One region of the Stutzerimonas sp. LR2 genome, then DNA from elsewhere that is predicted to be linked to it. Evidence: riboswitches for the same ligand, from Rfam matches in the RefSeq annotation. Region 1 holds a riboswitch; the other holds the start of a gene.
What was found. Region 1 has a riboswitch for cobalamin ahead of btuB (TonB-dependent vitamin B12 receptor). Riboswitches for the same ligand answer to the same signal wherever they lie in the genome.

Region 1 (3,904 bases):
GCCGCAGTCTTACAAGGCCTGGTAGCGCACCGTCAGGTAGGCCGCCTGGCCGGGCTGGTTGTAACCCTCCGCGGTCTCGTAGTCGGCATCCAGCAGGTTGGCGACGCGCGCCTGCAGGCGCCACTCGGGGGTGATGCGGTATTCGCCGCGCAGATCGAGGGTGGCGTAGCCGGACAGCTCGCGGGTGTTGGCCAGATCGTCGTAGCGCTGTCCCTCAGCATGCAGGCTGGCACCGATGCTGAAGGCGCCGAGCCGGCGATCGAGGTCAAGGTTGAACAGCTGCTTGGCGCGACGCGCCAGTTCGTTGCCCCGGTTGGCACCAGCGGAGCGGTTCTCCGGTTCCAGCAGGCTGTAGTTGGCGTTCCAGTCCCAGCCGAGCAATTGGCTGCCGAGCACCAGCTCGACGCCTCGGATACGCGCTTCCTGCACGTTGGCCGGAGCGGAGAGGCTGGCGTCATAGGCGATCAGGTCATCCACTACGGTGCGATAGGCGTTCACCGCCCAGTGTCCCCAACCGTGCTGACCGGCCAGGCCGGCTTCGAGACTGCGGGAGGTCTCCGCGTCCAGCGCCGGGTTGCCGTAGTCCGGGAAGTACAGCTCGTTGAACGTTGGCGCCTTGAATGCCGTGCCGTAGCTGACGGTGGCACGCAACCAGTCGGTCAGCGCATAGCCGTAGCCGATGTTGCCGGTATCGTGCAGGCCGAACTGCTCGTTGTCGTCCCGACGCAGTGACAGCTGCCAGTCATGGCGGCCGGCCTCGCCCAGGTATTGGACGAAGCGCCCGAAGTTGTCGCGCGAATCCTCGGCGTACGCTGTGGTGCCGTTGATCTCGTCGCGCTGGTAGTCGGCGCCTACCGTCAGCATGTGGCCCGCGGCGATGTCGATGTCGTTCTGCCAGGCCAGCGAGTCGCGACGGCTGTCGAAACGCGAGCTGAATCGCCCGTCCTGATAGGCATCGGACTTGTCCTCGCTGCGCCCGGCCTGCAGGGTTACCCGCCAGGGCTCCAGTGGGCTGAAGCGCGCGCGCGTGCCGAACACCTTCGACTCTCCATCGGCATTGGCGCCGAAGCCAGATGTGCGTCGGCTGTTCACACTGTCGTAATCGTTGTGCGATTTGGCCTGCAGCAGGTTGGCGTCCAGCTCCAGGCCATTGTCGAAGCGGTAGCCGGCGGCAAGCGTGGCAGACAGGTTGCGATAGCCATCGGCATCGTTTTCATAACCGCTGGTGCCTGCCGACTTCACATTGATGCCATCGGTGTCCGAACCGCTGACGCCCAGGCTGTACCAGCCACGGCCGTCGCCGCCGGAAACGCCGGCGCTGCCCGTGTAGGTGTCATGAGTGCCGTAGCCGGCGGAGAAGAACGGCTTGACGCCCTGCCCCTGGCCCTTGCGGGTGAAGATCTGGATCACCCCGCCGATGGCTTCCGAGCCGTACAGGCTGGAACGCGGGCCGCGTACCACCTCGATACGTTCAATCAACTCCAGTGGCAGATCCTGCAAGGCCGCCCCGCCGGCGGACACCGAGCCGATCTTGATACCGTCGATCATCACCAGCACGTGGTCGGACTCGGTGCCGCGCATGAACAGCGCGGTGGACTTGCCAGGCCCGCCGTTGTTGGCCAGCGAAACGCCAGGCACCTGCTTGAGCAGCTCGGGTAACGAAGCCGCCTGGCTGCGCTCGATGCGCTCGCGGTCCAGCACGGTGACTGCGGCCAGGCTCTGCTGGGCGGTTTGCGCGGTACGGGTGGCGGTCACCACCTGCTGTTCGAGGTCCAGCGGGGCTGCGGCCAGTAGGCCGATGGAAAAGGGAAAACTGCCGAGCAGCACATAGGCCGCTGGCTTGAAACGGGGCTTGCCAGTCAAGGTTCAGGTCTCCGTCGTGCCCACCCGCACGACTGAAAGTCGACGAAGACAGACGGAGGAACCGCAAAAGGAAGTGAATACCGCGAGGGATACGCACCCGCCCAGCGCCCGCCGCACTGTCAGTGAAATGCGACAGGCCGGTCTCCGGGCTTGCGAGCGTATGCCTTGCGGCATCCCGAAACCGCGCCTTCCCATGCGTCATGCACAGTGGCCGTTGCGGTTTCTCGACTCGCCTACCGTTGCGGGGGCAGCGCCGGAATCTTCGTGAGAATGGACCGGCTTCCCTGTTTCACCCGTCTGGCACAAGGCCAGGGGGCACCTGAGGCGACGCGGAGGTTAGTCCAAGGTCGAACATCGCGCAACCATGAGGTTGCCGCGCAGCCTCTGCAATTTCCGCTTGCATCTCGCCGCTTGGAACGGCGGACGCCGAAAGGCTTCGAATGCAACAATGCCAGCCATCAGCCAGGACCATCAGCCAAGCCCATGACCAGCATCGTGCAGATCTCCGACACCCATTTCGGCACCGAGCAACCCGCCGTGGTCCAGGCGCTGGAGGATCATGTACGCGAGCATCGAGCAGACCTGCTGGTGTTCTCCGGCGACATCACCCAGCGCGCCCGCCGCGGCCAGTTCGCCAGTGCCGCCGCCTTCGTCCGCCGCCTGGAGGCCGATGGCGTCGGCGATACGCTGGTGATTCCGGGCAACCACGACATCCCGCTGTACAACGTCTTCGCACGCCTGTTCACACCCTACGGCAATTACCGCCAGCATTTCGGTGACGATCTGGAGCCGGTCTTTGAGAACGAACAGATGCTGGTGATCGGGCTCAACACCACCCATCCCCGCCGGCACAAGGACGGCGTGGTAACGGCACGGCAGGTCGAGCGCGTGGCGCGGCGTCTGGAGGAAAGCGACCCGGGCAAGATTCGCATCGTGGTGGCGCATCAGCCGTTCGGCGCCATGGTGCCGAGCGACCTGAGCAACCTGCAGCACGGCGCCGAACCCGCGCTGCAGCGCTGGGCAGAGCATGGCCTGGACCTGGTCATGGGCGGGCATATCCACCTGCCCTACGTGCTGCCGCTGTCCAGGCAGTATCCCGGGCTCGCCCGCGAAATCTGGATGGTGCAGGCCGGCACCACGCTCTCCACTCGCCTGCGCGGCACCTCGCCGAACTCCTTCAACCGGCTGAAACTGCACCCGGGCGATGAGAAGAAGGTCTGCGTCGAGCGCTGGGATCTTTCCGCTGGCCGTTTCGTGCTGGGTTCGCACTTCAACCTGAGCTGGTGATCCCGGCGCTCGCGCGGGGTGATCAGCCTATCGACAGACCGATCAGGTAAACGCCGGCAAAACCGATGTTGAAGGCGACGAACAGATAGAGCATGTGCCGCAGGTAGCTGCCGAAGGTCAGCCCCGGAACCTTGCTCATCGCGACGATACCGGAGGCCGAACCGATCACCAGCAGCGAACCGCCGACACCGACCGCGTAGGTCAGCACCATCCATTCGGCAACGCCCATTTCCAACCCGGATTTGAGCAGCGCGGCGGTCAGCGGCACGTTGTCGATCGCCGCCGACATCACCCCCATCAGGTAGTTGGCCATCACCGCCGGCACCTGGTCATAAATGTGCACCAGCCCGTCGAGCACGCGGATTTCCTTGAGCATGCCCACCAGCAGCAGGATGCCGAGGAAGAAGAACAGCGTCTCGAACTCCACCTGGCGCACGTACTCGAGGATCGGGTCGGAATCGTTGTCATCACTGAAGAAGCGCGCCACCAGGAACATCACCGACAACCCGGCGAGGAAGGTCAGCACAGGCGGAATCTGGAACAGGAAGTTGCCGATGATGGTGCTCAGAATGGTGCAGAGGAAGATCAGCGCGATGGCCACATCCACGCCGCGTACATCGTTGCGATGGCCCTGCACCACCACTTCGCCCTTCATGCCGATCGACAGCATCGCCGCCAGCACCATCACCGCGACGAAGGCGGGCACGGCCAGGGCCAGCAGCTGGAGAATCGCCACCTTGCCGGCGAGGAAGAT
Region 2 (3,904 bases), on a different contig from region 1:
CCGCCGACAGCCTGGCGCGCCTGCAGCATGAGGAACAGGCCGTGCAGCAGCGCCTGGCCGAGCTGCAGAGCCAATGCAGCGCCGCCAGCGAGCAACTGCGTTCGGCCGAACAGGCGCGCCAGGACGCCGAGCCGCGGCTCGTCCAGGCGCGCCGTGAAGAAGAACGCCTGCAGCATTTGAACGCCGACCTCGCCTTGATCCGCGAAGAAAGCATCCAGGCCGATGCCGCGGCCAGCGCCGGCGAGGCAACGCTCAAACAGCTCGAGCAGCAGCAACAGCGCACCGCCGAACAGCTCGCGGCGCTGGCACAGCCACTCGAAACGAGTGCAGCCCTGCAACCACTCTGTGCGGCATGGGACGGTTACCGTCCGCGTCTGCAACAGGCCGTCCAGCTGGCGGCACGTCTGCAGCAAGGCCAGCGCGAGCTCCCCGCGCTGGAAGCGCAGGCCCAGGCCGCCGAAACCCAGCAGAATGTGGCCCGCGAGGCGCTGGACGACCTGCAACGCGAGCGCGACAGCGACGTCGGGCTGGCCGAACAGCTGGCCCGACTGCATCGACAGCTCGACGACTGGCGCCAGGCCGAGCGCGAAACCGAGGCCCTGCGCGAGCTCTGGTCGCAGCAGCGTGCGCTCGAAGCCAGCCAGCGCGAATTGGCCGACGCCGCCACCGACCAGCAGGCCGAACTGGACAGCCTGGTACCGCTGGGCAAACAGGCTCGCGTCGATCGAGATGCGGCCGAGCAGGCGCTCACGGTCACCCTTGCCGTGCTCGAGCGCCAGCGTCTGGCGCGTAGCGAGAAGGTCGAGGCGTTGCGCGCGGCACTGGTGCCCGGCGAGCCCTGCCCGGTCTGCGGCAGCCAAGAGCATCCCTGGCAACAGACCGATGCACTGGTCGCCAGCCTTGCTCGGCACGATGACAGCGAGGCCGAGCGCGCGCGTCAGGCATTACAGCAACAGGACCAGCGCCTGCAGGAGCTGCGCGATCGCCATGTCGCGCTTAGCACACAGTTGCGCCAGACCCAGCAGCGCCAGAGCGAAGTCGACGCGCAGCTGCAGGCCCTGGCGCCGCGCCTGCTCGCTCTGCCCGCGCACGCACGATTGCTTGAGCAGCCTGAAGCCGAGCGTTCGCAATGGTTGGAAACACAACTGACGACTCTCAAAGGCCAGATCGCCAGCGCCAGCCAGCTTCAGCAGCAACTGCTCGCCCTGCAACAGCGCAGCGAAACTCTGCAGCAGGCCTGGCAGGCCGCGCGCGAGGCCTGTGTCGAGGCGACTCAACGGCTCGCGCGCCAGCGCGATGCTCTGGCCCGCGACAGCCAGCAGCTCGACGAGGAGCTGGCGGCCTTTGCCGAACTGCTGCCCGTCGAGCAACTGCAGCGCTGGCGCGAAGACCCGGCGCAGACCTTTATGCAGCTGGACGCCAGCATCGCCACGCGGCTGCAGCAGCTGCAGGCGCAGTCCGAGCTGAGCGAGGAGCTTCGCCAGGGCGAGCAGCGCCGCAGCGACGAACAGTTGCAACAGCACCATCGTCAGGAGAAACAGGCAGGCTGCAGCGTGCGGCAGGCTGAGCGCGAAAAGCTTCTGCTCGCCTGCCAGCAGGCGCTGCGGACCAGCCTTGGCGAGCAAAGCAGCGCCAGCGCCTGGCAACATCAGCTGGACGCGGCCATCCAGACTGCGCGGCAAACCCAGGCCGGGATCGATCAGCAGCTCAACGAGAGCAAGCTTGGCCTGACGCGCCTGCACAGCGAGCAACAGAACTGCCGCCAGCGCCACGCCGAGTTGCAGCAGGAACGCGACGCGCTGAACGCGGAACTGGGCGCCTGGCGTACCGCCCATCCGGCGCTGGACGACACCACCCTCGCCCAGCTGCTGCAGATGGACGACGCGTTGCTGGCCGAGGCGCGCCAGCGCCTGCAGCAGAACGCCGAAACCCTGACCCGCTGCCGCGAACGGCTGGATGGCTGCCTCAATCGGCTGGCCAGCCACCAGCAGCAACAGGCCGAAGTGCCGGAAGCCGAGCAGTTGCAACAGGCACATGCCGAACAGCTGCACCGCTGCGAACAGGCCGAGCAGCGCTGCGCCGAAACCCGGGCCGCGCTGCTCGACGACGACAAGCGCCGCCACCAGAGCCACGCGCTGCTGGCACAGATCGACGAGGCGCGCGCCGAAATGCAGCGCTGGGGGCGTATCGCCGCGCTGATCGGCTCGAGCGACGGCGGCGCCTTCCGCAAGATCGCCCAGGCCTACAACCTGGATCTTCTGGTGCAGCACGCCAACGTGCAGCTGCGTCAGCTGGCCCGCCGTTATCGGCTCAAGCGCGGCGGAAGTCCGCTGGGCCTGCTGGTGATGGATACCGAGATGGGCGACGAGCTGCGCTCGGTGCATTCGCTGTCCGGCGGCGAGACCTTCCTCGTCTCGCTGGCCCTGGCACTGGGCCTGGCCTCGATGGCGTCGAGCAAGCTCAGGATCGAATCGCTGTTCATCGACGAGGGCTTCGGCAGCCTCGATCCCGAGTCGCTGCAGATCGCCATGGACGCGCTGGATTCGCTGCAAGCCCAGGGCCGCAAGGTGGCAGTGATCAGCCACGTGGCCGAGATGCACGAACGCATCCCGGTGCAGATTCAGGTGCAGCGCCAGGGCAACGGGCAGAGCGGGCTGAAGATCGTCGGCGGGCTGTCCTAGCGGTCGCGCTTTCAGGCGCGACCTTGCCGCCGTCGCAGACCCGGCGCTGACAGGCTTGCGGCCATCGGTCCGCTTGTGTTTCGCCAGCATCGGCCGTAAGGTTCGCGCGTTTTCTTATCCGCCCAGGTGTGCACGACCGCAAGGTCCGCATTAAACGGGAAGCCGGTGCGCTCGAAGAGCAAGGCCGGCGCTGCCCCCGCAACGGTAATCGACCGCGATCCTCAGGAATCGCCGTCCGCTCGACAACCACTGTGTTCCGACATGGGAAGGTGAGCGTGATGCGTGTCGAAAGCCCGGAGACCGGCCTGACGGATTCGACTGGTGTTGCGGAGGGCAGCACCGTCAAGCGCTGCTGCCCGTCATCCCCGCGCTTGTTCCTGCCCTCCTCAAAAGTCTGCGATCTTTTGAGGAATTCCAAGAATGAAACTGTCCCGACTTGCCCTCGCCGTGGCGCTGCTGCCTGGCGTGCAGGTGTTTGCTGCTGAGCTGACACGCGACGAAGCGCTGAAGCTGTCCGATACGGTGGTCAGCGCAAACCGCGAACCACAGCGACGCAGCCAGACCCCGGCGGCAACCACTGTATTCAACCGAGATGATATCGAGCGGTTGCAGATTCGCAGCGTCGCGGAGCTGCTGGAACGTGTGCCAGGCGTAAGCATCACCCGCACAGGCGGAGCAGGCAGCCAAACCGGCCTGTTTCTTCGCGGCACCTCCGGTACCCAGACCCTGGTTCTGGTCGATGGTCAGCGCATCGCCGCAACCTCCAGCGGCACCAGCAGCCTCGAATTTCTAAGCCCCGATCAGATCGAACGGATAGAAGTCGTGCGCGGCCCGCGGTCGGCGCTGTATGGCTCGGATGCCATCGGCGGCGTGGTGCAAATCTTCACCCGCCAAGGCAGCGGTCAGGGGCTTGCGCCTGCGGTCCGCTTCGGCGCGGGAAGCAACGGCACCTTCGAACGCAGCCTGAACCTCTCCGGTGGGAATGGGCAGACTCGCTTCAACCTGGGGGCCGCGATGGATGAAACCCAAGGTATCGACGCGACGCGCGATAGTTTCGGCGCCAATGGCGATGACGACGCTTACCGCAATCGTTCGCTCAGTCTGAACGTTGCACACCGCTTTAATGATCGGCTCGAGGCGGGTATCAGCGCGCTCGATCAGCGAGGCGAACTTGAGTTCGACGACACCTTCGACGGCTTTCAGCCGACCGTGGATTTCCAGTT

Region 2: it holds a riboswitch for cobalamin, as region 1 does, so the genes downstream of both, ACVRRC_RS19090 (TonB-dependent receptor domain-containing protein) here and btuB (TonB-dependent vitamin B12 receptor) in region 1, are expected to answer to the same signal.

Annotation. Positions count from the first base shown of each region.
Region 1 is NZ_JBVTRR010000002.1:173,263-177,166, reverse strand. Features, by position in the region: gene btuB (TonB-dependent vitamin B12 receptor) at 10-1,863, opposite strand; cobalamin riboswitch at 1,982-2,201, opposite strand; gene ACVRRC_RS07185 (metallophosphoesterase family protein) at 2,347-3,150, shown strand; gene nhaD (sodium:proton antiporter NhaD) at 3,173-3,904, opposite strand, start outside.
Region 2 is NZ_JBVTRR010000005.1:316,449-320,352, forward strand. Features, by position in the region: gene ACVRRC_RS19085 (AAA family ATPase) at 1-2,681, shown strand, start outside; cobalamin riboswitch at 2,788-3,004, shown strand; gene ACVRRC_RS19090 (TonB-dependent receptor domain-containing protein) at 3,102-3,904, shown strand, end outside.